DNA from 3 places in the Paenisporosarcina sp. genome. Region 3 is predicted to be linked to each of the others. Evidence: riboswitches for the same ligand, from Rfam matches in the RefSeq annotation. Region 3 holds a riboswitch; each other region holds the start of a gene.
What was found. Region 3 has a riboswitch for cyclic di-GMP ahead of AC3EA5_RS11330 (DUF5667 domain-containing protein). Riboswitches for the same ligand answer to the same signal wherever they lie in the genome.

Region 1 (10,692 bases), on a different contig from region 3:
GAGATATAAATGCCAGCAAAAATATCCTAGCCGAAGGGTTAAGAACCTTAGTTTTGGCTTAAAGAAAAGTGTAGAACCGTAGGAATCTGCGGGGATAGCTTGGTCAAAAAGAGAAACCTCTGTTGACAAAGAAATACGTCAACAAGTACGCTCTGTTCCCAAGAATCTCCCACTTCAATCAGACCGTATGGTCGATAAGTGGGGGTAGTTCAATACAAGAACGACAAAAAGGGGTTTTCGGTTTACCCGGCGGATTAATGGATTTAGGTGAAAGCTTTGAAGAAACGGCTGTACGCGAAGTATTTGAAGAAACGAACTTGACCGTCACGAGTTTAGAGTTGAAGCAAGTTTTTTCAGGAAAAGAGTTTTACTACAAAGTGGATAATGGAGATGAGTTTTATTCTGTTACAGCTGTTTTTATAGCTAATTCATATGAAGGCTCTTTAAAAGCAAATCTTTCCGAATCAATTGGTATAGCCTTCTATTCACTAGACTCTATGCCAAAAGGATTACTCCCATCAAGCAAAAAATTTCTTATAACATGTTTATAAGTGTTAGAATAGGGTATACATATCAACGAGGGTTTTTTCCCGTCTCATTTGTTCCTCTATAATCTAACCTCTTAAAACAAAAACTCCGGGCAAACTAAAACTTTGGAAGGAGACTGTTTGTATGAATTGGTACGAAAAACTAAATCAATATTTCCCAGTCGAAGAAATGAAGTCAAAAGAGCATATGGAGACATTACTTGCTGAAAAAGGCAATGTGTATATGAAAGACGAAGGACCAAAACACGTTCTCATGTACGTTGAGTTTGAAAACTTCATCTTCGTAGACTACTTGTTTGTCTCTAAAGATGCACGTGGCGAAGGACTGGGTCGAAAGTTATTAAATAAATTAAAAGAGAAAAACAAAGCCATTCTACTTGAAGTAGAACCTGTGAACTATGAAGATACTGACACCGAAAAACGTTTGAAATTTTACGCCCGTGAAGATTTCAAACATGCCTCACGTATCGGCTATATTCGTCGATCACTTGCAACAGGTGAAAACACAGTTCTTGAAATCTTATACTGGTCTCCTGTAGATCAAGATGAATTAGAAATCTACAAAGCAATGAAATGGACGTATGAAAACATCCATACGTTTAAAGACGAACACTTTTATGGTGATTCGTATGACCCTTCTCATGAAGTACTTGAGTACAAAGATGAGAAAAAAACAGATATGCTAAAAGAATATTAAGTACAAGAAAGAGCGCCAATTTCCCACGGCGCTCTTTTTTAAATTGATAGAAGTTATGTATGTTTGGATATCTGTTTAAGAAAAACAAAGCTTGCACCATTATGGATGCAAGCTTTGTTTTCTTATGGTTTTAATTCATAACCTTCCTCAAAATAATCATTGGTTTGGTTTTTCAATATTATCGTTGTTGTTCCAACCAACTCCGCTAAACGATTAATTTTCTTTTGATAGAATTGACGATCTAATGACTGTATTTCTGTCCCATCCATACTTTCAATCATGTATAACTGAATTTTCCACAGTTCTTCTTTTGCTGTAAGTGGAGCCAGTTGAGCGGCATTAATTAGTGAATCAGAGATAGCTGCCAAAACGGATATATCCCCTTTTCCATAATGACTTAACTGATAATACGTGTGATACAACACTTCTTCAAAGGTATGTATTCTCAATTTCACTCTATGAATCGATTTCACATCATTAAACACAAAATCTGCTTGAGGTAATTGGCTATAACTTCCCAACAATCTACCTAATTGATGAATATTATGAATGGCTGTATTTGGATCATTAATTCCTGGTGAAATAGCACGAAGGGACACTTCCACCATCTTTTGAATCGCGAAAACCGGGTCTTGTCTTGTATCTCTTTCTCTTCCAATCGTAAATAATTGCGCAGGATCTTCTTCTATTTCAATTAATTCATTCACATAAAGTGTAACTACTGGTGTATTTGATTGAACAAAATCACCGATACAACATTCAATTTCAATTTGCCCATCATATTTTTGAGCAACCTTCACCATTTGTTCTAGATTAAATAATTGAATATACCCATCGTTTTCTGCCTTTATTGGATAAGCCATCTTTTTAACTGTCCAATGTCCATCTATATTGGTTGTCATATCTTCTCTCTTTAGAAGTTCCTTATAACACCCAACCGCTTCGTCCCCTTCAATTGTTAACTTCTCAATGAGCGTATTCACCTGAATATTTTTTGCAATATGGTGAATAAAAATCGCAAAGAACACTAAGCAAACCATCGCATATAATACGCCTACTAATGATGAAATAACCGATTCGCCAGAAATTGATTCTTGCATAAATAGAAGAGATAACGTGGTATATATAAACCCACCCATAAACACCCCTAATACCCGCCACACCATTGGATCGCGAACAAAATTCTTTAGTGTTCTAGGAGAGAATTGTGAAGAATAGGTTGTCAGAACAACCATAATCGTCGAGAACGTAAATGTGGTCATCGTTAAAAGTGCTGCAGACAAGCCACCTAATATCGTTTGAGCCAGTTCGACTGTTGTTAATAAAACATGCGGGACGTACATAAGCAAAATATCATCATATAAATGATCAATTGTTGAAAAAATAATGGCAATAACAACTGATATTAAACTGTATAAGGTCGGAATAAACCAAATACTTTCCTTAATTTTCAACCAATAACGGTCCATACGCCCATCTCCTTCTATATAAACACTGTAACATATAGTGAATATAATCAATACGCGTGACTAATGGAATAAGTCGAATCTCTTATAATTATAATTTTTCGCGAATAAAAACACATCTTTTTACACGCATAAAATTTACCAAAAGGAATAGTTTAGACTATATGCAGAATCTTCTTCTGCACCTATTATAGGCAATAAGAGAAATAAGTGATGTACTTCGTTACTGATTCTCGATAAAGGCAAACCTGATGAAAGTCAGCGACGCAAAGCTACAGGGGCTTCTTGTGTACAAACACAATTGCCAGCCAGCTACCGAAAGAACAGGGCATAAGATTTTAGAGATGCAAAACGAGTGATCACTATTTGCAAGAGGGTCTAATGCCCTTTTATAAAATTAGCCATCACAACATTTTGATATCTACTAATCTATTAGTGAACCCCGCTTTCGGTAGGCGGGGTTCATTTTTTTATGTTGGAGGTGAAGTTGTGCAAGTGATTGACTCGGTACAAGGAACTGTGATTGCGAATAATGTTAAACCTGCGTACTCCTTTGGAAAACGTTTAAAGGGACTTCTATTCACATCATCACTTCCTCGTCAATCCGGAATTCATATTCAACCCTGCCGATCGGTTCACACGTATTTTATGAAATACCCGATTGACATCGTCTACTTAGATGCCAATCAAGTAGTGGTTGGACTCGAACAATTTGTCGCTCCAGGAAAACGTGGACTACACATCCCTAAAGCTTATTCGGTAATTGAATTAGCAGCAGGTCGCATCGAAGAACTCGCACTTGAAGAAGGACAAAAACTACACATACAACCAAAAGGAGAGAAATAATCATGACACAATGGATCAAAAATTTCATGAACGAAGAAGAAGGACAAGGTATGGCTGAGTATGCGTTGGTATTGGGAATTATCGCAATTGGGGTTGTTGGACTATTAGTATTATTCGGAGACGCTATTGTTGAACAATTCAAAAAAGTAACAGCTGCATTTACAGACGAAACTGCTCCAGAATAAGTTACAAATTTTAAGTGAGAGGAGAAAATATGGATGCAACTACTAGATGGATTACTCATCGTTTTAATGATAATTTGTTTGTTTACAGATTTGAAAAGCAGAAAAATCTATAATCATGTGTTGCTTCCTTCCCTCCTTCTCGCTTTGATTTTACAAGTTTTCACTAATGGCTGGATTGGTCTAACAAGTAGTTTACTAGGATTGGTTGTTGGATTCGCCATCCTTTTGATTCCATACATGATGAAGGGCATGGGTGCTGGTGATGTGAAGTTAATGGCAGTAATCGGAGCCATTCAAGGATCAGTTTTCATTTTAACGACTGCGGTTTATATGTCTATTATTGGCGGAGTGGTTGCACTACTTCTCATTTTGTTTAGGTTAATAAAATCTAAGCAGTGGCTGACTTTATTTCACCGCAACAGCCTCATGACGTATGGAATGAAATTAGCCGTTGTGCGAAATCATTCATCCAATCAAACATTTCCGTATGGTGTTGCTATTGTAGGAGGCGCATTATGCACAATGATTTTCCAAGGAGTGATTCGCCTATGATTCGCGAGGAGAAAGGTCAATCTCTCGTTGAATTTGCGCTTGTCATTCCTGTTTTTTTATTGTTTTTAGTATTCATCATTGATCTTGGACGAGTTGCTTACACGTATTCGACGATGCATTTTACAGCGCAAGAAACCGTTCGTCTCGGTAGTTTTGGTTACACAGATGCTGAAATGGAGTCGTATGCTAAACAACATTTCACAGCAGGAAATGGGAATTCAATGATCGTTTCGATTACGCCAAGTGATAGCATTCGTGAATCAGGCGACGATGTAACTGTGACCCTTTCTTATAAAATGAACGCCATTATGCCTTTAGCTGAGTTAGTAATTAACGGACCTATTGATATTCAAGTGGATTCGACAATTCGAGTGGAGTGAGGTTAAGCGATGAAAATGCGTGATTTTCACAAAGATGAACGAGGAAATATCATTCTGATTGCAGCTTTTTTAATGCTTGTTCTGACAGCTTTTGCTGGATTAGTCGTCGATGGCGGCCATTTATATATGTCAAAGGCAAATCTTCAAAAAGCGGCCAACGCAGCTGCCTTATCTGGTGGACAGGAACTAACAACAAATGCAGGGGAACCTGTAACGAATATTGTTAAAGGGATCTTAGATGCACATGATGTACTTCCCTATCTTCAAGGTATTACAGTAACACCCGAAAAAAGCGTAGCAGTTCATTTAAATGAACCTGTTGCATTGTTTTTCTCTTCCATCGTTGGATTTAACGAAGTGGATGTAAAAGTAAAAGCCACTGTCGAAATCGGTAAAATGGGCCGAGCTTCAGGGGCTGCTCCTATTGGAATTGATGAATCCATCCCTCTTATTTATGGGAATGAATACACACTTAAAGTGGATGAAACTGCAGGCGATACAGGATATTTCGGCGCACTAGCACTTGAAGGACCCGGTGCTAAACTATACGAACAAAATTTAATGTATGGCTTCGATGGCGAATTAAAAATTGGCGATATCATTAATACCCAAACTGGTAATATCGCTGGTCCCACTAAAACAGCTGTCGACTATTTGATTTCTACTTGCAATGATATGACTGCTAGGGATTGTCCGAGGATTTTATTAATACCCGTATATGTTCCTTATAATCAAGATTCCAATCAAATGAAACAAGTGAAAATTACAGGTTTTGCTTATTTTTATATTTCTGAGCCAATGGATTCCAAAGATAAAACGATTAAAGGCGTTTTCTTAAAACGTGTCGGTACAGGTTTTCAGTTAGATGATGCATCCGAAAAAGGTGCATACACAATTCGATTAGTAGAGTAGGTGTTCACATGCGTTCTCGCACATTATTTTTATTAGCCATCGTCATGGGACTTATTACAACCCTTGTTTTTGCATTCACACTTTCTTCAAAAAATAAAGAAAGTGAAATACCTGAAGAAACTCAGAAAGTGATTGTCTCTACTCAAATGATTGAGGAGAACACGGTCATTACTGAAGAGATGGTTACCGAAACAACGAAACCAAAATCCTCTGTCCATGCATCAAGCTTAAAAACGGTAGATGAGGTTATTGGTAAATTGGCAACAACACGCATTGAAAGTGATGAAGTTCTACTTCCCGCTCGTGTTCAATCTGTCCAACAAATCAATGATGTTCTTTCGAAAAAAATCACCGAGGGGAAACAAGCAATTTCCATACGCGCGAACCTTGTTCAATCGGTATCAAATCTGATTGAAGCAGAGGATTTTGTAGATGTTTTATTTACTGAAATAATCGGTTCTACAACAGATCCCGTCGTTAAAACATCATTATTATATGGTAAAGTGCGCGTTTTAGCGATTGGTCAAAAAATGACGGTTCGTGACGAAAATGATGAACTGGTAGAATATTCATCAGTCACAATTGAAATAGATCCTAAAGATACCGTAAGTTTGGTGCAAGCACATGAAAGTGGAACATTACATTTAACTCTTCACCGTCGTGAAGTTACGACGAATAATTAAGGAGGTGCCACCTTGGAATTACAAGGACAAATGAAAACAGGAAAAGTAGTTGCCCTATGTAGCGCTAAAGGTGGCGTCGGTCAAACATTTTTAGCTACAAACTTAGCAATTGCACTTCAAAAAAAATATTTATCCATCACTTTAGTTGATGGAAAGCTCCAATTTGGTGATATTGCAATTGCCCTAGATTTAAAAACATCTGTCACGATGAAAGATGTTGCCGAAGACATCGCAAGAATTGACCACTCTCTTATCTCCAACTATTTAACAAATCATGAATCTGGCATTCAAGTTTTAGCTGCTCCAGAACGTCCTGAACATGCGGAACTAGTAACGAATGATGTGATGAAAAAAGCGGTTCATATGTTAAAAGACCATTACGACTATACAGTTATTGACTGTGGCTATGCATTTCATGAAACAACACTCGACTTACTCGATATTGCGAATGATATTCTAGTCGTTACCACTCCTGATATGACAGCATTAAAAAACACCAAGCAGTTGTTAGAAACATTCGATCAACTTGGTTATACCTCTAAGATAAAATTAGTCATCAATCGATACGATATGGAAGGTTTAATTAAACCAGAAGAAATCCCAGCGATGCTTCAATTACTTGATGCAGAGTTTGTTTCAAACAATTTTAAATTAGCTAGCCAATCATTAAATATTGGTATTCCCGTTGTCAGTCGTCGAAGTGGAACTGATTTAGCGAAAGACTTAGGACGCTTGGCGGATTGTATTGTTAAGAATAATCATGCTGATGATGAAACGGACAGTCGAAAAGAACGAACCAAAAAACTGTGGTTTGGACGCAAAAAATAAGGAGGAGATGAACTTGAGTTTACTGAATCGATTGCAACAAAAACAGCAACTCACCGAACCAATTGAAGTTGCAGAAAAAGTTGAGCAAGTAACACCTGTAGAAGAACGCGTGAATGTCGTTCCTTCCCCTCCTCCTTTACCTGTTGCGCCTGAAGTGAAAGTTGTTAAACCCACAGCTGTTCATCAAGAAAAAGAACAAGAGTTTAAAAAGCTCATTCAAAAAGAAATATTAGCGACGATTGATTTGAAAGTGGAACATGATGATTTAGATCAACAAATTGATCGATTAGTTCAAGAAGTATTAAAAGAAGAAGAGTCTTATCGGAAATCGATTGACCGTAAAAAAGTAACGGCTGATTTAGTTAATGAATTAACAGGATTTGGTCCTATCAATCCCCTACTTTTAGACGAATCGGTATCTGAAGTGATGGTCAATGGACCTGACCATGTTTATTGTGAACGTAATGGACGTCTTGAATTAACCGATATCGAATTCCGAGATAATGAACATGTTCTTAATGTGATCGAACGAATTGTTGCCCCTATTGGTCGACGTATTGATGAAAGTAGCCCAATGGTTGATGCTCGACTGCCGGATGGATCTCGAGTAAACGCGATTATTCCTCCATTAGCATTAAATGGACCGACAATCACCATCCGTAAATTCTCGAAGGACCCTTATACTATTAAGGATTTAATATCATTTGGAACGGTTACGGAAGAAATGGCTTTATTTATCGAAGCGTGCGTTAAAGCCCGACTGAATATTTTCGTTAGTGGCGGTACAGGGTCAGGGAAAACGACTACGCTTAATGTATTATCTAGTTTCATTCCTGCGGACGAGCGAATTGTAACGATTGAAGATGCTGCAGAATTACAACTTACTCAAGACCATGTAGTGACATTGGAGTCACGTCCAGCCAATATTGAAGGCAATGGACAAGTGTCGATTCGTGATCTTGTACGGAATTCCCTTCGTATGCGTCCTGACCGTATCGTTATTGGTGAGGTCCGTGGTGCTGAAGCACTTGATATGTTACAGGCGATGAATACAGGACATGATGGTTCACTTGCGACAGGTCACTCGAACAGTCCTCGTGACATGATTTCACGTTTAGAGACAATGGTTTTATTAGCAGGAGTGGATTTACCTGTAAAAGCGATTCGTGATCAAATTTCAGGAGCTTTAGATGTAATCGTCCAGCAATCTCGTTTAAAAGACGGAACTCGCCGGATTGTTAAAATCACGGAAGTCCAAGGGCTAGAGGGTGACATCATTGTTCTCCAAGATATTTTCGTTTATGAACAAGCTGGGGTCGATGCATCTGGTAAAATTCGTGGTAAATTAATCCCGACAGGTGTTCGGCCGAAATTTTATGAAAAACTTGAGACGTCAGGAATCCATATTCCTCCTCATGTTTTCATTGAAAAAGATGAGATTACGTTATGACGCTAATCGGATATATTTTATTATTAGTCACATCTACTTTGTTCTTTCTAGCTTTATTGGTCAAAGTGTTTTACCAAAAACAACAAATGAACAAACGATTACAGCATTTCATTCATAGTGAAAGTGATGAGCCAAAATCCGATAAAGAAATGCGTCGCATAGTCGATTTAACTACCGCTAAAGAGAAAGTCCGAAAGCGGTTAAAAGCGAAGGATAAAAATAAATCGATAGAAATGATGTTACAACGAGCTGGGATTCCATTAAAACCGGAAGAATACGTTATGTTCCAATGGATTTCTGTCATTTTTTCCGGACTGTTATTTTATTTGTTCAAGCCAGCTATAATGGTACTGTTTTTTGGTGCCATTTTTGGATTTGTATTACCGAAGATGATTGTTAGATCAAAGCAAAAGAAACGCCTACAGCAATTCAACAATTATTTACCTGAAATGATTTCAACGGTAGTAAATGCATTACGCGCTGGTTTTAGTTTCTTTCAAGCCTTACGAAATGTCATGGAAGAGTCACCTTCTCCAGTTAAAGAAGAACTAGCGATCGTCCTGCAAGAAATGCAATACGGAGCTACAGTTGAAGAATCGTTGAACCGAATGAAAGAGAGAATGCCAAGTAATGATTTAGACTTGATGATCCAAGCCATTCTGATTCAGCGTCAAGTTGGTGGTAATTTAGCTGTCGTTTTAGAAAAAATCGTTCACACCATTCGTGAACGTATTAAAATTCAAGGTCAAATTAAGACGTTAACTGCCCAAGGGAAAATGTCAGGAATGGTTATTGCCTTACTTCCGCTTGGATTAGCTGGTATGTTGTTCGTTGTTAACCCACCCTATATGCTCGTACTATTCACCAATCCGATTGGTCTTGTTTTACTAGCTGTGGGTGCCGTATCCATGATGATTGGCTTTTTCTTTATTATGAAAATCACAACAATCGAGGTGTAGCGAATGATTGAATTATTTGCACTCATCACCATTTCACTTGTCTTATTGGGCTTAGTATTGGCACGAAATGAAGCCATTCTTTCAAGGAAACAACGTATTGCATTGGTGATTGGTGAAGAACGTCAAGAAAAAATCGTATCGACTACCGTGAATGCAAAGGAGTCCTTGTTTCAACGTTTATTTGATACACGCATTAAACAGTTTAAAAGAAGTTTTAATCGTACGAATAAACGTGGTAAAGCGGAAAAAATCGAACGGAAATTGCTTCAAGCTGGTACACCATACAGTATGACGCCGTTTGAGTTTCGAATATTACAACTTGGATTGTTAATCGTGTTGCCGATTTTCATGTTCATTATCCTTGTAATAGCTAATGTTTCGATTGGCAAACTCCTATTTATGCTGTTAGCTACAATCGCATTAAGTATGTATTTACCTCACGCTTTTCTAAAAATGAAAATCAAATCACGCAATCATAAAGCGGTAGTTGAGCTTTCTGATTTCATCGACTTACTTGCAGTTAGTATGGAAGCCGGTTTAGGTTTTGACCAAGCATTGAGTAAGGTAGTTTCTAAAAAACATGGCGTATTGGCAGATGAATTCCAGCGCTGTCTTGAGGAATTACGTCTTGGGAAGACCCGCAGAGAATCACTCGCTGGCGTTCGTGAACGCTTACAAGTGGATGATATTCAGATGTTGATTGGGAATATCATTCAAGCAGAACAATTAGGAATTGGTATGGTCCAAATTTTACGAATACAATCGGAAGAAGTGCGAATTCGTCGCAAACAACGTGCAGAAGAAAAAGCAATGAAAGCACCGATTAAAATGCTCTTTCCTCTCGTTATTTTTATCTTCCCATGTATTTTCATCATATTATTAGGACCTGTATTGCTTCAATTGATGGAGACTTTTATGTAAAACGCCGAAATGGCGTTTTTTTGTTACAAGAGAATTTATATTGGCGTTCGCGGGTGATATTTTGGCGTTCGGGGCTCATTTATTGTCGTTAGGACGCGATAATATGGCGTTAGCGAACCATAATTTGTCGCAACGAGAAGATTTATTGGCGTTAGGACCTCAAACCAAATAAAAAACGAGTCACGTGGACTCGTTTTTTCTATTTATATCGATAATAGTCTTGAGCGTGGACCACTTTAAAACCAATTGACTCATAAAGCAATAA
Region 2 (10,692 bases), on a different contig from region 3:
TCTAGGTGAATATGAAGTTGCAGCAGCGAGGGAAGACGTCATTTATAATGATGAGCCAGATATTGTTGTTGATGAGATCAGGGAAGAAAAAATACTTTATCAATTTGACCGTGAAGACGATATAAAACAAGATAATCAAATAGTTTCTAACGATGAACTTTCTGATCAATGGATGGAAAAAAGACTTCAATCCTTATTCGATAATGAAAAAAATAGTAATGATGTGACAAAAGAAAATTCAATGGAAAACATAAGTGACTTGGATAATTCAAGATATGAAGATTTGTCAGAAGGATATTTCAATCAAAACGGGAGTGGAATAAATGGCTCAAAAGAATAGTCTTCAATTTTTCATTCTATCTCTTATAGTAGGAATTATTTTACTTGCGGGGACATTTTCTTTCACGAGCTTAACAAAAGCTGTACTAAATCCTGATTCTTTTACTCATTTTAAAGAAAATTCCTGGATTGGTCCTATTGATGTGTCTGGTTTAAATAAGGAGCAATCTTTACAACTTTTATCTAAGAAAACGAATGAGTGGAAGCAAAAAAATCAAATGGCCACCCAATTTCTATTTGAAAGCGCTAAGATGGATCCCGAAACTTTAACGTTTGACGTCCAAGGTTCTGTGAACACAGCTCTTAATGGACAAAGGAATCAGTTGCAAGTTACTTTAAATGAGAATTTATGGAATGATCATTTATTAGAATTAGGTTTTACAGGACAAGAAGATATAGTAGACTTCGTCAACTTTAAACAAGATATTTTATCTTTTGCTCACGATTTACAACCAAATAGCGGAAACTTTAATTTGACATCATACATAGATCGTAAACAAACAGGTGTAATTGAAATTGCACAAGCAACGATGCCAGTTTCAATAAGTGATGCTAGTATATCTAGTTGGATTCGAAAACATTCAACTATTATAGTAGAACCTAATAAATCCCTTTCGTTAAATGACATTTTCATTTCTGAACCTGAAGGACTTTATTCAGATGAATTCAAAACCATTTTGACTTCAACGATGTATAAGGCAGCTTTAGAAAGTCCTTTTCAGATTTTGGAAAGAAATATTAGTCAAACCAATCCTTTTAAAATTCAAGCAGGATTTGAGGCTTTTATTGATGAAAATAAAGATTTTGTAATAGTAAATGTTTATGGGTTTCCATTAACTATAGAAACTATACAATCGGGTAATCAACTAGTAGTTAAAATCAGTGGGACCGATGTAGGAATTGAAATTGACCTAGACCCACTTGAGAGAAAAGTTTTGCCTTATCGCGTTCAAATCCAAACCATTGAAAAATCTGTTCCTCAGAAAACAGATAAGGGAGTCGAAGGCGTTGAGGTAAATGTATCTCGAACCGTATTTTTGAATGGAGAGAAAAAGGCAACCTTCCATGTAGCAAACGATCTATATTTTCCTAAACACGAAATACAATATCGACATGAAGTTGGAACCTCTGAATTAACGCCTCCCGCCTCAAACGATTCGTCAACAGGAGCAGGAACTAATAATATTTCAGTTGATGGAATTCCGACTCCTACTGTACCTAGTGGAGGAAGTAGTGGAGGAACGCCCAACCCAGCACCAATTATTCCTCCAGGGGGAACTTCAACAGAATCTGATTCAGATGAAATCCTTAAAGAAGATCAAACTAAAAATACGAAATAAAAGGGAAGTGCCGAGTTGGCACTTCCCTTAATTTGTAATGTCATAATCAATGTCATTTAATATCGATTCATGAGTGACATTAACATCACTAATAATTTCAATTTCAATACCTCCATCAGAGTCTGATACTCCATAACAATTTTTATTGAAGGTATCAATATCTACAATTAATGGTAGTTTTGAGCCATTTGTATTTTGTCCTGATCGATTAGCAGTATTCAAAATAATAACTGAGCTTGTGGAGTCAATATATAACTCATCTAAAAAACTATCGTTTTTTATACAAACGGTTGATGAATTTGTAACTTTAAAAGGATCAATAGTATTACCAAATCCTTCTACAACCATATGTGTATTAGAAATAGTCATCCCTTTTTTAGTGGCATTCACAGCACCAATGCTTCGAATATTTGAATCATAAATATTAATATGTTTATTTAGATTAAGTGCCCCTGAAGAATATAAATTAATGTTAGTTGCCAACAATTGATCAATGCTAGTATCTCCATTTACAAATATTGAAACATCTTCGATGCCTTGAAAATTCTTTGCATCTAAGTTTCCATCGATAAATATAAAAGAGTCTTTAAAATCAGTATTGTTTGCGCTATTAGTCGATATATCATCTTTAAAATAAACAGTGGAATTTTCAATATCTTTAATAAATTTACTTTCACTTATGCATGTTTTATTTTTATATGTACCATTACAAGCCTCAGTAGGAAAAGGAGGAGAGAAATTAGGTGTTGGGATAGTTTTGTTGTAATCGATTTGTCCAGATCCACTGCCTGGATTTGAATTATTTATTGTCAAATCTACAAAGTTTTTAGGTAACCTAATGTTAAAGCTGTATTTCTCTTGATTAACACTATTGCTTCCTTCAATTAAAAACTTATATTGTAAATATAAATCATTAGATTCGTATTCATAAGGCGATTCTGTAAGACTGAAATTCAACTTTGGTTCTTCAATTAAAATTAATTTCACTTCATAACTAGACAAGATAGCTTTTAAATCCATTATTCCATTAAATTCTTCTTCTTTTTCTAAAGCCTCCACTTCAGCTTCAGTTTCATAAAGTTCTGGTGATTTTGCTACCTTTTCTTGAATGTTGTCTCTAACTTTGTGAATTATTCTAACATAATCCTCAAAAACTCTACTCCGATAATATTCAATTCCCATTTCTGTAATGTCAGATAGAAGAAAATCTTCATCTGTTTTTTCAACTTGTGTTTGTTGACTCAAAGTCAAGAATGACAGTGTGCCAATGAAACTAGTGATTACTAATATTAATGCCAATGTTAATAATAAAGTATAACCACTCTCACTATTTCGATTCATGATTTCTCCACCTCTTACTTTAATCTATTGAAAGTAGATTTAAGGGTTGTATTCACATTTTTATTCGTTTTACTTTTTAAAACTAATGTAATATTTAGTTGATCAGTTTTAGGGGAAATTGACTTCCCAGACACAAGTGGAAATAGATTATAGTCAATCTGAGGATTTGAAAAGACAATTTGTGAAGAATTTTTAGCTGTAATAATAATTTCATCGTTATTATAATCTATCGTATATTCAGAGGATTTCCGATGTACTTCATCAAGAGCGTTTAAAATAATATTCGCTTCTTGCTGAATTTGATTCTTTGAAATTTCAACTTCATTAGTTTGCATGGCTTGAAATAGAAATGCCCAAATAATCGTTGAAAAAATTCCGAAAATAACGAGAGTCGCAAGCAACTCGACAAGTGTTACACCTTTTTGATTAATCATTGACTATCCTCCCTATTAGTTAGGAGTTATATTTTTACTAATAAAACCATACGTCTTACTTATTATTCGAGTGTCACTATGTCCAATAGAAACTTTAAATTTATAAAGATTTCGGATTTCATTTTTTAGTGGTTCATCTCCAACAAAGGGCTGGTCTTGAACTTCAATGAGTACTTCAAAACCATTATATTTACCGTTATACGAATAAACGCCATTATCAAGAGTTCGTTCATTTGTAAATGATAGTTTGTTAGGAAAAAGATCCGATGATTCTATCTCTTGTTTCACTAAAACCCGAACTTCCTTAGCAGTTGCCGCAGCTTGTAAGTTCTCTTCTGTTGATTTATTGAAGTTAGTGATTTGTGGAAATAATGATAGAAAAGACACAATCACTATTGAAAGTAAAACGATCGAGGCTAGAACTTCGATTAACGTTAAACCTTGTTCATTCTTGATGGATTTTTGCATTTCAATCATCCTTTTAAGTTCTATGTATCTATTTACTTCATGAATCTTATATACTAGAAAGTATACTACACTTTTACCAATGGAAGGTGTGTGAGTAATTTGGAGCGTAAACGCTTAGGAGATATTTTAGTTAGTGCAAATATTATTACTGAAACGCAATTAATGGAAACTCTTGAAAAAAAGTCAGCAGATCAACGTCTTGGTGATGCGCTTTTAGAACGTGGCATTCTTACTGATCAACAACTGATCGAGGTTCTTGAATTCCAGCTTGGGATTGCTCATGTTTCGCTGAATTTATTTCCAATAGATGAAACCTTGTTGGGACTTTTAGGAGTAGACTATTGCAAAAGAAACTTTGCCTTGCCCATCGAAAAAAATGGAACTCAATTGAAAGTTGCTATGGCTGATCCATTAGACTTTGTAGCAATTGATGATATTGAATTGCGGACAGGTTTTACTGTGATGCCTGTTATATCGTCAAAAAATGATATTTTAGAATCAATTGATAAATTTTCACAAGTAAATAAAGATTTATATGTTGAAACTTCCGGTAGACTTGACGATGAAAGTCAAGAAGAAGCACCTGCCATCAGACTAACCAATCAATTATTTATGCAAGGTTTAGCACTAGGTGCAAGTGATATACATATTGATCCACTTGAAGATAAAATCCATGTCAGATATCGTGTGGATGGCTTATTGAAAACAGATCGTGTTCTCCAAGCATCCCAGTTCGCGTCACTTATTGCGCGTCTAAAAATCATGGCCAATCTAAATATTACCGAATCGAGATTACCACAAGATGGCCGAATTAGACTTACTCAAAGTGAACAAATTATTGATTTGCGTGTTTCAATTTTACCAACCGTTAATGGAGAAAAAGTCGTTATACGTATTTTAGATAAAAACAAAGCGATTAAACCAATTAATCAATTGGATTTTAATAAACGTTATTTACAAGCATTTATTAAAATGGTGGAGCAGCCTTCTGGAATGGTGTTATTGACTGGTCCAACAGGTTCAGGGAAGACAACGACTTTGTACTCCGCTCTGCAACATATTAATCGAGACACAACCAATATCATTACGATCGAAGATCCTGTTGAGTATCAGATAGAAGGAATCAATCAAGTTCAAGTTAATCCACAAATTAATTTATCTTTTGCTAGTGGCTTACGTGCGATATTAAGGCAAGATCCAAATATCATAATGGTCGGAGAAATTCGTGATGAAGAAACGGCTGAAATTGCTATTAGAGCAGCATTAACCGGACATTTTGTTATGAGTACACTGCATTCAAATGATGCGATTAGCAGTGTGCCACGTCTACTGGATATGAATATTGAGCCATACTTAGTCATATCCGCATTAAATGGCGTCATTTCTCAACGATTAGTTCGAAAGATTTGCGAAAATTGTAGGGTTGAACATGTACCATCTGCAGTAGAAAAAACGGTGTTTGACAAACGTTTTATTGGAATTGAAAAAATCTATAAAGTTTCTGGATGCAGTAAATGCTTAAATACAGGCTATAAGGGCCGAATTGCGTTACATGAAATGTTTATATTAGATGAAAAAATACGTGACCTACTATTTAATGAAGCAAGTATGTTTGACATTCAAAAAGAAGCCATGAGACAAGGTATGATTCCGCTTCTTGACGATGGGTTATTAAAGGTTAAAGCAGGTTTCACTACTTTAGAAGAAGTATTAAAAGTCGCGAAAGTGAATTAAGAAGGGAACGTTGGTATGAATGAACAACTAAGTCAATTACTTCGAGCTGCATTTGATCTTGGGACATCTGATGTGCATTTAACCGTCGGTATGCCACCTATTATGAGATTAGATGGTGAGTTGAAGCGTTTTGGACAAGATGTTTTAAAACCACAGGATATTGAAACGATGACCCGATCCATTCTGACTAATGAAATGTGGGAAAAGTTTATTGAAAAAGGGGAAATTGATTTTTCACATGGCTTACCTGGTGTTTCCCGTTTTCGTGTAAATGCTTATCATCAAAGGGATTGTATTGGTCTTGCTTTTCGAGTTATTCCAACACATATACCTACTTATGAAGAACTATCATTGCCACCAGTTCTTCGAGATATTTCAACTCGTCCCCAAGGGTTAGTTTTAGTGACTGGGCCAACTGGTTCTGGTAAATCAACGACATTGGCTTCTATGATATCGGAAATGAATAAATCGATGAAAAAACATATTATTACACTTGAAGATCCAATTGAGTATTTACATAGTCATGGAACATGTATGATTAATCAACGTGAAGTAGGTTTTGATACGAAATCATTTTCATCTGGTTTACGAGCCTCTTTAAGACAGGATCCAGATGTCATTTTAGTTGGAGAAATGCGAGATTTAGAAACCATTTCTACGGCAATTACCGCTGCTGAAACGGGGCATTTAGTTTTTGCAACCTTGCATACTACCAGTGCAGTAATGACCATTGATCGAATCATCGACGTTTTTCCGCCTAGTCAACAACCGCAAATTCGAATTCAACTTGCATCTGTTCTGCAAGCCGTTGTTTCTCAGCGATTATTCCCTAAAAAGGAAGGGAAAGGTCGTGTTGGTGCATTTGAAGTATTACTAAATGTACCGGCTGTAAAGAATTTAATCCGTACTGAGAAAATTCATCAAATTACTTCGGTTATGCAATCTAGTAGAAATATTGGAATGCGAACAATGGAATCGGAAATAGAACGTTTGGTTAAAGAAGAAAAAGTTAGTTTTGATAGTGCTAGTCCATATTTATCGGAGAAGACGATTTAATGGGATACTATGGATATGAAGGTCGAGATCGAAAAGGATTAGTGATCGCTGGTAGTATTAAAGCTACTTCAATAACCGATGCAAAACAAAAATTGACGGTTAAAGGTATTTCTACAAAGAAAATTGAAGAAAAAACCGGGATTCTTTACACGGAGATTCCTTTATTGGAAAAATCCATACCTTTTAAAGAACTCGTTATATTCATTAGACAGTTTTCTACTTTGATTAAAGCTGGAATTACGATTTTGGATGCAACATCAATCTTAAAAGATCAATCTACTTCTAAAAAAATGAAAATTGTTCTTGGGGAAATATTAGATGACTTACGGGAGGGTTACCCCTTCTCAGAAGCTGCTTCCAAACACCCGAAAGTTTTTCCAACTCTCTTTTCAAATATGTTACGTGCAGGTGAAGCGGGTGGGCAATTCGATGAAATATTAGATCGACTTGCACTGTACTATGAAAAATCTCACACGACTCGTCAAAAAGTGAGATCCGCAATGACTTATCCACTTGTCTTGTTAGCAGTTTCGATATTGGTCATTGTCTTTATGATTGGATTCATTGTTCCTCGATTTGCAGGAATGTTTTCTTCATTTGGAGCAGAACTTCCTTGGTCAACTCAATTACTTTTGTCATTAAGTTCAGTTGTAACAACCTATTGGTGGATATTTATACTTGTTATCACAATTTTAATATTCGCCTATCAAACGGTTAAAAATAAATCTACTGTCCGTTATAAAATTGACTCTTTAATATTGAAAATTCCTGTGTTTGGTCCTCTCATGAAAAAAGCAATTCTCGCGAGAATGACACGAACACTTAGTACGCTATATGAATCGAGTGTTCCAGTAACGCAAGCACTTGATATAGTTGAAAAAGTAGTAGGAAACTCCGTAATTGAAAAGTTATTGAGAGAAGCAAGTGTAAGTGTGCAAGAAGGGAATTCAATTGCCAAACCATTTGTAGGACATTGGGCAGTACCACCATTTGTTTCTCAAATGATGATTTTAGGAGAAAAGTCAGGTACTCTTGATTTTATGTTAGATAAAGTCGCCGATTTTTATGAACAAGAAGTCGATCAAAGTGCAGAACAATTGAAAACATTGTTAGAGCCTATGCTCATCTTGTTTATAGCAGTCGTAATTGGAGGAGTTGTGGCGTCTATCATGATACCGATGTTCTCGATTTTATCGGAAGTTCAATAATTTTATAACTTTAGACATATTTCGACTTGAAATAATTGTTTACCAACCGATAATATAGGTAATAGGAAGAATGATGGACGCAAGGACAAATTACCTGTATGTGGGCACTTGGGTAATTTTGAGCAAATAGTGCACCCACCCATTGAAAACATTTAGGGGAGAGATTTAGATGAGAAAATGGTTAAAGCACTTAAAAAATCAAAAAGGGTTAACGCTAATTGAACTATTAGCAGTAGTCGTAATCCTAGGAATTATTGCAGCAATCGCTGTACCGGCAATTGGGAATATTATTGATAATTCTAAAGATGATGCACACAAATCTAATGCATTGTTGATAATAAACTCAGCGAAACTTGGAATTGTTAGTGGAGAAGTAACTTCTTCAATGCTTACTGATAACTTAATTACTTTAGATGAATTAGTTACAGCAGGAGTTTTAGATGGTCTACCTGCAGATCCTTCAGTTGATGGAACAACATATAGTAAAGGTTCATCGTTTGTCAAATACATTCCTGCAAATGCTAGCACTCCAGCAGCGTACAAAATAACATTAAAAAGTAATAGTGGTACTTTATATTATAAAGCTGATATAACAGAAACCGAAATAAATGCTGGAGCAGACCCAACTCCATAACTATCTGATATAAATAGCCCTTTGCTTTTAAGCAGGGGGCTATTATTATAGTTAATACATACATATACATAGAATTAGAGGTGACGAAGATTGTCGACATATTGGGGAAATCATGCAGCAGTGTTTATTACATTTACGAAACGATATATCCGTATTTTAGTCGGCAATCGGAAACACCAATATACGCATGCGATTCAACGTATTATTGAAGATGGTTGGATTGACAAAAGTGAAATCATTCAAGATGAACAATTGGTTCGTGCTTTAACTTCGGTTGTAAAACAATATAAATTGGCAGGATTAAAAACATATGTCTCCTTTTCCTCACATGAATTATTACTTCGTTCAACAAAATTGCCACTGAGTGTTCCGATTGAAGAGTTAAAAGGCAGTTTATATATGGCGCTTGGTGAATCATTCCAACTTCCTTTCCAAGATCCTATTATTGAAATCGTTGGTACTGCAGAAGTTGATGGTAAAAGAGAGGTTCGTGCATTAGCTGTTCCGGAAGAAGGCATCAATAAAATGGTGGCCATACTTAAGCAATCAAAACTACGACCAGTTGTTATGGATGTTCCATTTTTAAACCTCTATCGTTTATTTCAGGAACAATTTCATTTAACTGAAGAACAGAATATATTATTAATTCATGCGGAGTTAGATGGAGTTCAGTTAAGTATGTTCCACAATCATGAACCGGTTTATGTTCGAACCTTTACGTTAGTTCCACCAACTGAATATACGGCTTTTGAATCAAGAACAGGTTTTCAATACATAGAAGTCCCAAAAGAAGATGTCGTATTTACCGAACATATGAATATGATGAAAAAAGAAATTGAACGATTACAGTCATTTTATCAATTCAATTTACAACAAGGTAAACAAAAAATCGACACGATTTGTTTAGCAGGCGATCATCCTCATTTAGGTGAGTTAAAAGAAAGTTATGCAGATTCAGAAGACATCAATGCTTTTCTCTTACATGAACAATCTTGGGGAACGAAGACAGGGTATAAGATTCCAGACTCATTTGCAGAATTAGTTGGCCTTTCTTGGAAGTAAAAGGGGTATTACATATGCGACATGTCGATATCAATCTCATACAAACTAAAAATAGACCGAAAGAATGGCTTTTTATCTCGGTTTTTTTAGTGATTCTTCTATTTTGTTTATTTGCCTGGATATGGTCGATTTATCATGAAAAACACCAACAAGTTGAGAACTTAGAGAATTTAATTGCATCGCAAGTTTCAATTCCGGTTGCAACGGAAGAGGATCCTAGGGTGGTTGAATTTGATCGTTATGAATCCGCAGTAGAATGGGCATCAACTCAGCCGTATTCTAAAATTGCAATACTAGTAGAGTTATCAAAAAAACTACCAGTTCGTGGTTATTTCACCTCTTATGTATTCATTGATGATTCAATTGAGTTAGAGGTTCAATTTGATAGTCATGCTGAAGCAGCTTTCTATTTAACTTCAATTCAACAATCCCCATTCATAAATGAAGCCAGAATTTTATCTGTTACTAAAGATACACTTGCTCAAGAAAATGCTGTTAATGAAGAAACATTTGTTCAACCTAGGACCATTGCAGTGTATTCAATTTTGTTAAATCAAGATGCATTGAAAGACCTTGATTCCGAACAGGAGGGGTCTCCATGATTGTATTTGAACGAAAACATTGGCAAGTGATCATAGGTGTGTTTAGTGCATTATTTATTTTAGGAGTTTTATTTTATTTTTTATTAGTAAGACCAACAAATGAGCGTATTGAGCTTTTAAAGACACAAAGTCTAAAATCTGAAGTTAGTGAACCAGTGAATGAAGAACCTGTTTCCATTTCAGAGAGTGAAATTGCAATTTTGACCCAAAAAGTGCCGATTACTAGAGAAGAAGAATCCATTATATTAGACTTGGAAAAATCGGCTTTAGCCTCTGACACATTATTAGACTCAATTGTATTTCAGTATGATGGCTTGATAAATGAACAATTCACGGAAGTTGAAATTGAAGATGGTTCACCATCTGAAACAGATACAGAATTGGTTATTAGCGATGACGCAATTCAACAAACGCAACCTGTTCCACCTCCTCCTGATTTAAAAACAATTGTTGTTGAGCTTGAAATCCAATCAA
Region 3 (10,692 bases):
TGGTTACCCAATACGTGCAAAGAAAATAACGGTAGCAGGACCTGCAAACCAAGTAGGTTTAACATTTTGGGGCGTAGTCGGTGCAATCATAGTAGCGATTATACTAATATCGTTGTGCTAAAAATAGACAAACAGAAAAAACCATTACTACTAATGAGTACAACATTAGGCATAGCGGTTTTAATTATGTACACCTTCAATAAACTGTACCTACAAACCCACACAGATAATATATTAATAAAAAATCACCTTAACGATGTCTTAGCAGGGGTATTACTACTATGCTACATAAACGCACTTAGCATTATAAATAACCAACCTAAATTAATAGTAACAAGACTAAGTACGGTAGCTTTAATAACCCTATCATCAGGACTATTTTGGGAATACATAACACCCCTATACTTAAGCAAAAGCGTATCAGACCCCCTAGACGTAATAGCTTATATAGTAGGTGGAGTTTTATATTGGATACTGACTAAAAAGGAGTGGACATTAAAATGTCCACGGACAAAATTCACCACCTAAGCATCACAAACCTTAATGAGATAGAAGAACCATTAACCGTGTGAATCCATGAATACACCCCGCGAAATGAAGAATATACTCCATCAAAATCACAAGCATTATACGTGCCAGTTGGAGATCCAACTGGCACCATTTCAACACGTCCAATTGTGTGTGAAACGTGAATTTTAGAATGAGTGGGTATAATCCTCGAATAGAGCGGAAGAATTCTTGAATGCCCCTGTCCAATCCTAGAATTCACCGTGTGAATCCTTGAATATACCCCGCGAAATTGAGAATACAGTACATCAAGATCATAAGCAGAATATGTGCCAGTTGGAGATCCAACTGGCACCATTTCTGCACGTCAAATTGTGTGTGAAAAGTGAATTTTAGATTAGGTGGGTCGAATCCTCGAATAGAGCCGCCGAATCCTTGAATGCCCCTGTCCAATCCTAGAATCCACCGTGTGAATCCTTGAATACACCCCGCGAAATGGAGAATACACTCCCAATCACCCCATAAAAAAACCACTCCCAAAAGGAAGTGGCTAATCTACAATCTATCGATTCATGCGTTCGGCGACCTTGTATGCATCATACATGCCCCAAATCCATACGATAGGGTAAGTGATGAATCCGATTAATACGAACATCAAGGCTGCATTAACCATTTGAACAAGGATTAAAATTATCCCTTTCACGATTTCACCATTATATATTTGCCCAACACCTGTCCAGAAAAAGCTTAAGACAGCTGCAATACCAGGGTTTCTTAACATCATTAATTCCTCCTTAAATCTCTCATACTTAGTATACGGATATCTTTAATAAAAGTTTCAATTAAATGATCTCCATATATCAAATTCCCCTTAGCAAAACTCTTTATTTCAAATCAAAGACAACACTATACAAACAGTGCGGAAATGTTAACATAGAGTCAAAAGATTTCTTCATTTTATGAGAAGGGCTGAAGCCAGATGCCGATTACGATTAATGAGCGTGTGAAACAGATCTCCGTGTCGGGGATTCGTCAATTTTCCAACCAACTTGTGCATTACCCGGATGCTGTCAATTTAACGATTGGTCAACCCGATTTCCCAACACCCGAAAGTGTCAAGGCTGCAGGAATGGCTGCCATTGCAAATGACATGACAGGCTACTCGCATAATGCGGGACTGATTGATTTACGAAATGCCGTCAGTCAATTTTTTTACGATAAATATAACTTTCATTACAATGCGGAAAACGAAATCATAATCACGATCGGTGCGAGTGAAGCGATAGACGCGACCTTTCGAGCTATTTTAGAAGAAGGCGACGAAGTGATTTTGCCGGCACCTATGTATACAGGGTACGAGCCGATTATTACATTGCTTGGCGCAAAAGTGGTCTATCTCGACACTTCTGACACAGATTTTCAGCCTTCTGCCGAGAGGTTAGCTTCATTAATTAATGAAAAAACGAAAGCGGTACTTTTCAATTTCCCATCAAATCCAACGGGTGTCATGATTGAACCGGCGCAAATGGATGCTTTGGTAGACGTATTGAAACAACATGAAATCTTTATCTTAACTGATGAAATATATAGTGAAAACACATTTAATGGCGAACATCGTTCGTTTGCATCTTATAGCGAACTACGCGATCGACTATTTTTAATACACGGTTTGTCTAAATCCCATTCCATGACTGGATGGCGCATCGGTTTCTTACTCGGACCGAAAGAATTTATGCAGCACGTCATTAAAATTCACCAATACAACACGGTTTGTGCACCTTTGCCAAGTCAATACGGGGCAATTGAAGCGTTGACAAACGGGCGCGACGTTCCAGCTGCTATGAATAAAGAATATATCGAACGACGCGATTATTTGTACGGTCGATTAATCGACATGGGCATTGAAGTCGTAAAACCTAATGGAGCCTTTTACATGTTTCCTTCTATTAAAAAATTCGGCATGAGTTCATTTGACTTTGCGACGAAACTATTAAAAGAAGGCGGTCTAGCTTGCGTACCTGGAAGTGCCTTCAGCAAATACGGAGAAGGTTATATGCGTATTTCTTACGCCTACTCGATGCCAGTCTTAGTAGAAGGCATGAATCGACTCGAAGCTTTCATAAAGAATCTGGATAATCAGTAAAATCAATAGATCGGTACCAGGTACACAAACATTCATGAATGTTTAAACAAACACATTTGTTTGCGTACCTGGCACCCAAAAAGGAGTCCTAGAAATGACAGAATTATTATGGTCGACACCGGAAGCCTTACGCTCATTGCTTTGCGAAGTTGTAAGTTGGAAAAGTATGACGCATTCGGATGGAGAGCGGGAATTCCCACTTAAAGTTCAAGCGAAATTACATGGTGTGCCGTATTTTGCAGAAAATCCAGGAAATATCGAACTAACGGAAGCGGATCACGGACGTAAATTATTGACCGCTCTTTATAAACACCCGGAAGCAAAAGAAACCGTCGTCTTGATTAGCCATTTCGACACGGTCAATACAGAAGAGTATGGTGACTTAGAAGCTCTTGCTTTTGAACCGGAAATGTTAACAAAAGCACTTCTTGATATTAAGGACGAGCTACCTGACGAGGCACGAGTAGACCTTGAGTCTGGCGATTATTTATTCGGTCGTGGAACGATGGATATGAAAATGGGACTAGTTATGCACATGGGGTTAATTGAAAAGGCAGCTTCAGAAAACTGGCCAATCAATTTAATTTTATTGACGGTACCGGATGAAGAAGTAAACAGTTCTGGTATGCGCGCGGCAGTATTGAAACTCAACGACTTACGCAATGAGCATGATTTGACATATAAATTGTTTTTAAACGGCGAACCCGTTTTCTCTCAAGAACCTGGCGATCCAAATTTCTATATTTACTCTGGGACAATTGGGAAAATCATGCCTTCAGCTCTCTTTTATGGCATGCAAACGCACGTCGGTGAACCATTAAGCGGCATCACGGCGAACTATATTGCATCCTACTTAACTCAGCGAATGGAGTTTAACTCTTTATTCCAAGAAACGGTTCTTGGTGAAAAAACACCTCTACCCGTTTCATTGCAACAACAAGACTTAAAAATGGAATACTCGACCCAAACGCCATATCGTGCAAAAGCACTCTACAATGTCTTTTTAATGAAGCGTAACGCAGCGGAAATCATGGATTTATTCGAGCAAGTAGCTAAAGAATCGGCGGATGCTTGTAATAAAGACTATCAACGCATTTGTGAACGTGAAGGGGTTGAACCAGTTGGTGACATCCAAGTGTTGCGATACGAACAATTGATGGACCACGCAGAAAAGAAATTCGGCATGGATTATATCGACAGCGTCAAAGCGTTAGTCGGAGAAAACACAGAGTGGGACGATCGCGAAAAATCATTCCGGATTGTTGACACGCTGATGATCCAATGCCAAGAACTCGCTCCTGCGATCGTGTTAATGTACACACCACCATACTATCCAGCAGTGAACACGAGTGAAGACGAGGTAGTTGAAGCCTGCGTTAAGTATGTAAAAGAAAAAGGTGACATGGACTTCAATCTACCTGTCGAACGCATGCATTATTTCAACGGAATCTCGGACCTAAGCTATGTAAACTACGAAGACGTAACGGGTGGCTGGCAAGTGTTTGAAGCAAATACACCAGTATGGGGAGATTCCTATTCAATTCCGTTTGATGGAATGGCTGAACTACAAGCGCCAATCTTGAACGTAGGTCCTTTTGGTAAAGACGCTCACAAACGGACAGAGCGATTGCATATTCAAAGTGCCTTTGTCGAAGTACCTGCACTGGTTGAAGGTATGGTTAAGGAAGTACTGGTTAATAGGGTGAAAGTATAGAACGATTTTTAAATGATGATTACATGTCAGTTGGCCAGCCAATTGACATGTTTTTTTCATCCATCAAAATCGATTCTATTTATTCTATTAACAAAACTATTTACCTATTCTACTATTAGTTCAATTCACATGTGCAATATGATAGCTAAAGTTGTATAATATTGCTAGATAAGAACTAACTTAGTAAAAGTAATTAGTTCTCATTTGAAAAAGGCAAATTCATCGAAAGGTGAAGACGCAAAGTTCCAGACCTAATACCGAAATGGTAATGGTGGCTGAACCGCTGAAGAATGATGAGTATAAACTTGAATAAGTTTAATTCACATTTCTTCCTTGTTTTTCTATCACAATTAGAAAAGGGGAGTTTTTTTATGTCGATTTTTACTGGTAAAAGTTACAAATCACTACTAAGCGCCATGTTACTTGGAGGATTCGTTGTTAGTGCAGGAGTCAATCCGGCTTATGCAGATACGGACGAAAGTGTAGTTGATAGCGAAAATGAAGAGGTAATCGAAACAGAAGAGCCTTCATTGGTTCCAGGAGATTTCTTTTATTTCCTTAAAACAATTCAAGAAAATTTACAATTAGCTTTCACATTCAGTGATGAAAAAGAAGCGGAATTGTTAAATGCGTTTGTTGAAGAACGTATTTTAGAGGCTACTGCCTTATTTGAAAATGGTGAAGAAGAGTTGGCGAATGAAATTCTTCAACTTGCGATTGATCAACAAGAAGAAGCTATCGCTAAATTTAATGAATTAACAGAAGATGAGGCAACAGAAGATAGTACGACAGAACCAACTCCTTCTGAAGAAGAGGATACAACTGAAGAAGAAAACCCGACTGAAGAAGAAGGAACTACCGAAGAAGAAAATGCAGAAACCGATGAAACACCTGTGGATGAAGAATCTCCTGAATCGGATGAAGTCGTAGAAGAAGAACCTGCAACTGAAGAAACAGAAGAAGATTTAGCGCGTGCTGCATTAATCGAAAAATTCTCATCAAACCTATTAGCCCTACAAGCGGCATTAGAAAAAGTAGAAAATCCTAAAGCAAAAGAAGCATTAGCAAAAAACGTGCTAAAAGCGATTGAACGTCTAGACAAAAAAGTGGAGAAAAAATTAGCGAAATTAGCTAAAAAAGCAGCGGAAGAAACTGAAGAAACTCCAGAAGAACCATTAGAAGAACCTGCAACGGAAGAAGAAGTTGTCAATGAAGAACCAACAGAGGAACCAACTGAAACAGAAGAAGAGGTAGATACAGAAACTGCTACTGAAGAATCAACAGAAACGACAGAAGCTGACACTGAATCTACTGTAGAAACAACTGTTGCCGCTGTAACAGCCGTTACAAAAACAGTTGAACAAAAAACAACTGCGACTAAAGCAGAAACTAAAAAAGTTGATGCCGCTAAAAAAGCGGAAGAAGCTAAAGCAAAGGCTGAAGCTAAGCGTCAAGAAGCTGCAAAGAAGGCTGAATTAAAAGCTGCTGAAGCGAAAGAAAAAGCCGCACAAAAAGCAGAACAAGCAAAAGCAAAAGCTGAAGAAAAACGACAAAATGAAGCAAAAGCTAAGGCTGAAGCTAAGCGTCAAGAGGCTTTAAAGAAAGCTGCTGAAGCTAAAGAAAAAGAAAATAAATCAAAACGAGAAGAAAAATCCGATTCACAAAAAGGCAACAAAAATGAAGACAAATCTAATAATGGCAAAAAGGATAAAGATGAGTAATTCCTTTATCTCAAGTAAAGTTGGAAATTTCAATAGGGTGTGATTTAGATCGTTAAAAATAATATAATCTTACTCTTTTGTTTAATTCTAGCGACGATCTTGGGTGCTTATGCACAAGATATCGGAGGTTTATTGTCGCAGAGGGTAGGTAGTATATCTCCTTTTAGAAGTTTATTTATCGTAACCTTGAGTAGCTGGTTGCTGTATATACTTACAGCTGTATTAGCATACATTTTCAAACGGAATGATACTTTACAAAAGAAAAATTTCTTTATTTATGTGATGTTAACAATTATTGTTGGTGGACTCGTTTCGTTATGGTCGCTTTTTGTTTTAGCTATGTCAGGTTAATAAAAGACACATATTTTAAGCAACCAATTACAATGTGATTTCATTGTAATTGGCTGCTTTTTTATTTATATACTAACTCATTGAAATATAAATTATCCCTAGTTTTGCCTTTCTTTTTATATCCAGACGATTTCATAAAATACCCAACAGTATGCGAAGTTGTTGTATTAGTAAATGCTTTTAATTCCCGATTCGAAATGCTTGGACCGACCAGAAAGAACCAATCCGTCATTGCATCTGCAAACGGATTACTCGGCATGGTCATGCAACTCGGGCAATAATAACTGCGACTAGATTTTTTAAGTAAATGAAAGTCGCAACTAGAGCAAAATAAGCCTCTCTTTAAATCACTAGGGAGTATAGAGTATTTCGTGCATAAGGGATTGAGCGTAAAGGGGGTGTTTTCTGACCATAAAGAGGTTATGGTTGAATGAAATAAATCTTCAGCTATTAACGAAGAGAGGTTTTCGTATGCCTTCAATAAAATCGGTAGCTCACTAGCAACATGAACATTAGTTATAAAAGTTGATTTGTTAATAATGGTGGATGCGTAAGGAAAAATTACTGCATAAAAAACTGGAATCTCAATCTCATTTCTCTTAAGCCAGCGAACCAATCGATCTCGAATCGTTTCAGCTTGAACGCAAGAACAATCATGTGATTTTGTATAAGTTGAGGTAGTTTGAATCACTTGTCGAGGGGAGTCCTTAAAATCCAGTGAGCCTGTCCAATTCTTCACTTCTAAAATCAAGAAATATTTGCTGGTTCCAATTAAGACATCAATCTGTGAGCTTGAAATGATAGGGTCATGTAAATATAGATTTGGTAAAATAGCGTAAGGTTCTGCAAAAGCAACTCGTCGCAACACTTGATCAACTCGTTCTTCGCCACCAAATCCAGCCGTATAATTGTAAAGATCCATGCTAACTTTCTCATACATTGGATGTCGCTCAGGTAATCGCTTTTTCAACCGACTCAGCGCATCAATATTGACAGGCTTGTACCGCGTATAAAATATAAAAATCATCTCCTTTTCAAAAATCTATCAAATAATCTGATAACTTACAAGAGAACAAAAGAATTTTTTTCCAATAAAGAATTGTGTGTAAAACGTGAATACTAGAATAGCCCTCTCCAAATCTAGAATAGGCCAGTCGAATCCTTGAATAGCTCCAACGAGATATAGAATCACACCTTCAAATCCTCGAATACCACCCGCGAAATGTAGAATGTGAGATCACCACACAAATACAACACCCGTGAAATCTAGAATACTCCAACCCGCTAATCCCACAACAACACATACAGGAAAATCTCCCCACAACAAAATCCTCATTCCAATCTATCCACTATTTGCTATTATATGAGAAACGTAGAAAGGAAGTGGAACCTTGAAAAAGCTAAAATGGATAGTTTTGGCATTGCTATGTTTGCATATGTTACTACCTACTCAAACGAGTGCAGCCGGTTTTACTGACGTCCCAACAAGTCACTGGGCTTACCAATCAATTACTAAACTATCTAATTCAAATATTATTAATGGATATAACAATGGAAGATTTGGTCCTGATGATCGAATCACGCGTGCTCAAGCTGCTATATTAATAGCGAAAGCTTTAAGAATCCCTTTAGAAACATCTTTTAAACCAAGTTATCAAGATATCAATCCTACAACTGGAGGATACAAAGAAATAGTAGCTCTTACGGAGAAAGGAATATTCTCGAATGCTACGAAATTTAATCCTAGCTCACCATTGTCAAGAGACCAAATGGCAAAAGTTCTAGTAACGGCGTATCAAATCATTGTAGATGATAATCATCAAGTGAAGTTTCAAGATGTTTCAACGACAATGACCTTACATTCTTATGTTACAACAATTGCAGAAGTAGGAATATCAGTCGGATATTCACCATTACAATTCGCACCAAAGACATCTGTTACACGTGCTCAAATGGCAGCATTTCTTGATCGTGCAATGCAATTTAACGGAAATCGCAATAACGGTGTCATCAAATATGATACTGCGAATAAAACCTATATAGATACTACACTTCCTTTAGTAAATGAAGTGGCAAAACAAACAGCAAGATTAGTAAATTTAGAAAGAGCTAAGGAAGGACGTTCAACTTTAGTAATTGATGCGCAATTATCGAAGATTGCGGCAATTAAAGCTGAAGATATGAATAAGAATGATTATTTCGACCACAAATCTCCTACCTACGGAGACCCATGGGATATGGCAGAGCATTTTGGATATACGTATAGCCGATTTGGTGAGAACATTGCCTATGGTCAAGAAACTCCCGAAGAAGTAGTTAAAGCATGGATGAATTCACCAGGTCATAAATCCAATATCTTAAGTCACTCTTACACAAATATTGGAGTAGGAATTGCTAAAGATGAAAATGGTCGCATATACTGGGTTCATATGTTTTCAACTAAATAAATGCAAGAAGCCAGCCACATAATGTTGTGTAGCTGGCTTCTTGTGAAAAAAAGAGGAATTAAATTGGAAAATTTACATTTTGAAATTAGTTCATATTCAGCGGCTGAAGGTTCACCTTATGGAATCCCGATACCGGAACATTATGATTACTGGGTTCCCCTCATGAAATATTTTATTGAAAAATCCGATACGGTTGAAATACATTGCTGGACTGAAGAAACTAAAACGATTGAAGAAACAAAGGCCATCACAAATGAATTTGTTATTTCTCATAAGTATAAACTTACTTATTTTAAAGCCAAGTTGACACCAGCAATAATCCAACATCTTCTTTACGATAATCTTACTCAACATGGAGAATTAAAATGGTTTTCAGTTTTTTTAAGTTATAATAATAAATCCATAGTAAATATGGGACATTGGTCGACTGAGAATACAGCGGATAATTTGACAGATCGAGAAATAGAATTTATTAAGTCTGTTATGCCAGCAGACACAGGTTACATAACTTGGTAAGAGTTAAGCTACTAAAGCTTTCTTTAGAGTGTCACCTTTGTTTATGATCTTTGCTCCCCATGTTAGAATAGAAACTATGAAAAAATACATTTTATTTATATTAATCGTCTCTGCTCTATTCTATTCGTCAGGACAAACATATGAAGAACAGTCTCTCATTCCGACACTCGAACATTGGTTACCAAACAAACCTTTTATTCACATCTTATCTATGTTTCAAATTCCTTATTGGGGAGGCATTGTCTCAATAGACGAGAGAGGATATTATCTATTCATTGAATTTTTAATTAGAAAAGGTGCACATGTCTTTACATTTGGCGCATTAGCAATTTCAGCTTATATCATGACGCAGAAATATTTTCTTTCTTTTTTATTAACAATATTAATCGCCGTAATTGATGAATTTCATCAATCATTGACGGGTGGAAGAACACCAACAGTTCAAGATGTATTACTCGATGCATATGGTGCAATTTTCGCCTTATTAACAATCTTTGTTTTAAAATATGTTCATTCATATAAAAAGTCAGGTTTGTACAAACAAACGTGACTTTTTCTTTACTTAGTGCCCTATAATGTTAGCGTTTTCAAAAAGTTTCTAAAGATTGTGTAAACTCACTTTGCGAATCTAGTATTTTTTGCTAAAGTAATAGATGTTAGAGATTCTTAAGGATCTCACTACAAGGAGGAAAGTTCATGTTGAAAAACAAAAAGTTCTTAGCTTCTACAGTTACAGCTGCAGCAGTTGCTACAGCATTGGTACCCGCAGCATCTGCTGATGAGGTTGCAAAATTTAATGACGTATCTGATAAATACGTGGATGCGGTTGACTTTCTAGTAGGACATGGTATTACAAGTGGCCTAACAGAAACTACTTTTGGAACAGCTACAGAAATAAAACGTGTGGATGCCGCAGTTTTTGTTGCAAAAGCTTTAAATTTAGATCCAGCAGGTACATATGAAGATGCTGGTTTCACGGATGTTCCAGAGCGAGCGCAATGGGCTGTAAATGCATTGTACGAATTAAATATGATTAACGGATTGGATGCTGACACTTTCGGTTCAAACCAATCTCTTACAAGAAATCAATCTGCATTATTAATTGCTAATGCAGCAGGGTTAGATGTCAACATGAATGTTACAAAGACTCAATATACTGATGTTAATGAACGTTTTGCTCCATATGTAGATGCTCTCGTTAAAGCTGGAATTGCATTTGGTAAAACAGATAAGAAATTTGGTTCTGAAGATTTCTTGAAACGTGGTGAATTAGCTTTATTCCTTGACCGAGCT

Region 1: it holds a riboswitch for cyclic di-GMP, as region 3 does, so the genes downstream of both, AC3EA5_RS15380 (DUF192 domain-containing protein) here and AC3EA5_RS11330 (DUF5667 domain-containing protein) in region 3, are expected to answer to the same signal.
Region 2: it holds a riboswitch for cyclic di-GMP, as region 3 does, so the genes downstream of both, AC3EA5_RS04260 (type II secretion system protein) here and AC3EA5_RS11330 (DUF5667 domain-containing protein) in region 3, are expected to answer to the same signal.

Annotation. Positions count from the first base shown of each region.
Region 1 is NZ_JBYNRN010000041.1:38,694-49,385, reverse strand. It holds partial or broken gene AC3EA5_RS15400 (zinc ribbon domain-containing protein) at 1-62, shown strand, start outside; gene AC3EA5_RS15395 (NUDIX domain-containing protein) at 123-551, shown strand; gene AC3EA5_RS15390 (GNAT family N-acetyltransferase) at 673-1,245, shown strand; gene AC3EA5_RS15385 (DUF2254 domain-containing protein) at 1,368-2,714, opposite strand; cyclic di-GMP riboswitch class I at 2,943-3,031, shown strand; gene AC3EA5_RS15380 (DUF192 domain-containing protein) at 3,201-3,557, shown strand; gene AC3EA5_RS15375 (Flp family type IVb pilin) at 3,560-3,742, shown strand; gene AC3EA5_RS15370 (A24 family peptidase) at 3,776-4,294, shown strand; gene AC3EA5_RS15365 (TadE family protein) at 4,291-4,674, shown strand; gene AC3EA5_RS15360 (pilus assembly protein TadG-related protein) at 4,684-5,586, shown strand; gene cpaB (Flp pilus assembly protein CpaB) at 5,595-6,269, shown strand; gene AC3EA5_RS15350 (CpaE/TadZ family protein) at 6,282-7,097, shown strand; gene AC3EA5_RS15345 (TadA family conjugal transfer-associated ATPase) at 7,111-8,547, shown strand; gene AC3EA5_RS15340 (type II secretion system F family protein) at 8,544-9,506, shown strand; gene AC3EA5_RS15335 (type II secretion system F family protein) at 9,510-10,427, shown strand; gene AC3EA5_RS15330 (hypothetical protein) at 10,468-10,599, shown strand; gene AC3EA5_RS15325 (GNAT family N-acetyltransferase) at 10,627-10,692, opposite strand, start outside.
Region 2 is NZ_JBYNRN010000012.1:201,894-212,585, forward strand. It holds gene AC3EA5_RS04220 (hypothetical protein) at 1-340, shown strand, start outside; gene AC3EA5_RS04225 (hypothetical protein) at 324-1,679, shown strand; gene AC3EA5_RS04230 (hypothetical protein) at 1,707-3,020, opposite strand; gene AC3EA5_RS04235 (type II secretion system protein) at 3,035-3,454, opposite strand; gene AC3EA5_RS04240 (type IV pilus modification PilV family protein) at 3,470-3,922, opposite strand; gene AC3EA5_RS04245 (GspE/PulE family protein) at 4,013-5,656, shown strand; gene AC3EA5_RS04250 (type IV pilus twitching motility protein PilT) at 5,672-6,712, shown strand; gene AC3EA5_RS04255 (type II secretion system F family protein) at 6,712-7,920, shown strand; cyclic di-GMP riboswitch class II at 7,987-8,070, shown strand; gene AC3EA5_RS04260 (type II secretion system protein) at 8,090-8,554, shown strand; gene pilM (type IV pilus biogenesis protein PilM) at 8,645-9,616, shown strand; gene AC3EA5_RS04270 (PilN domain-containing protein) at 9,631-10,218, shown strand; gene AC3EA5_RS04275 (LysM peptidoglycan-binding domain-containing protein) at 10,215-10,692, shown strand, end outside.
Region 3 is NZ_JBYNRN010000032.1:26,006-36,697, forward strand. It holds gene AC3EA5_RS11310 (zinc ribbon domain-containing protein) at 1-121, shown strand, start outside; gene AC3EA5_RS11315 (hypothetical protein) at 1,070-1,288, opposite strand; gene AC3EA5_RS11320 (aminotransferase class I/II-fold pyridoxal phosphate-dependent enzyme) at 1,487-2,650, shown strand; gene AC3EA5_RS11325 (M20/M25/M40 family metallo-hydrolase) at 2,745-4,364, shown strand; cyclic di-GMP riboswitch class I at 4,567-4,652, shown strand; gene AC3EA5_RS11330 (DUF5667 domain-containing protein) at 4,736-6,085, shown strand; gene AC3EA5_RS11335 (hypothetical protein) at 6,218-6,436, shown strand; gene AC3EA5_RS11340 (nuclease-related domain-containing protein) at 6,498-7,358, opposite strand; gene AC3EA5_RS11345 (S-layer homology domain-containing protein) at 7,828-8,883, shown strand; gene AC3EA5_RS11350 (hypothetical protein) at 8,947-9,399, shown strand; gene AC3EA5_RS11355 (VanZ family protein) at 9,476-9,949, shown strand; gene AC3EA5_RS11360 (5'-nucleotidase C-terminal domain-containing protein) at 10,096-10,692, shown strand, end outside.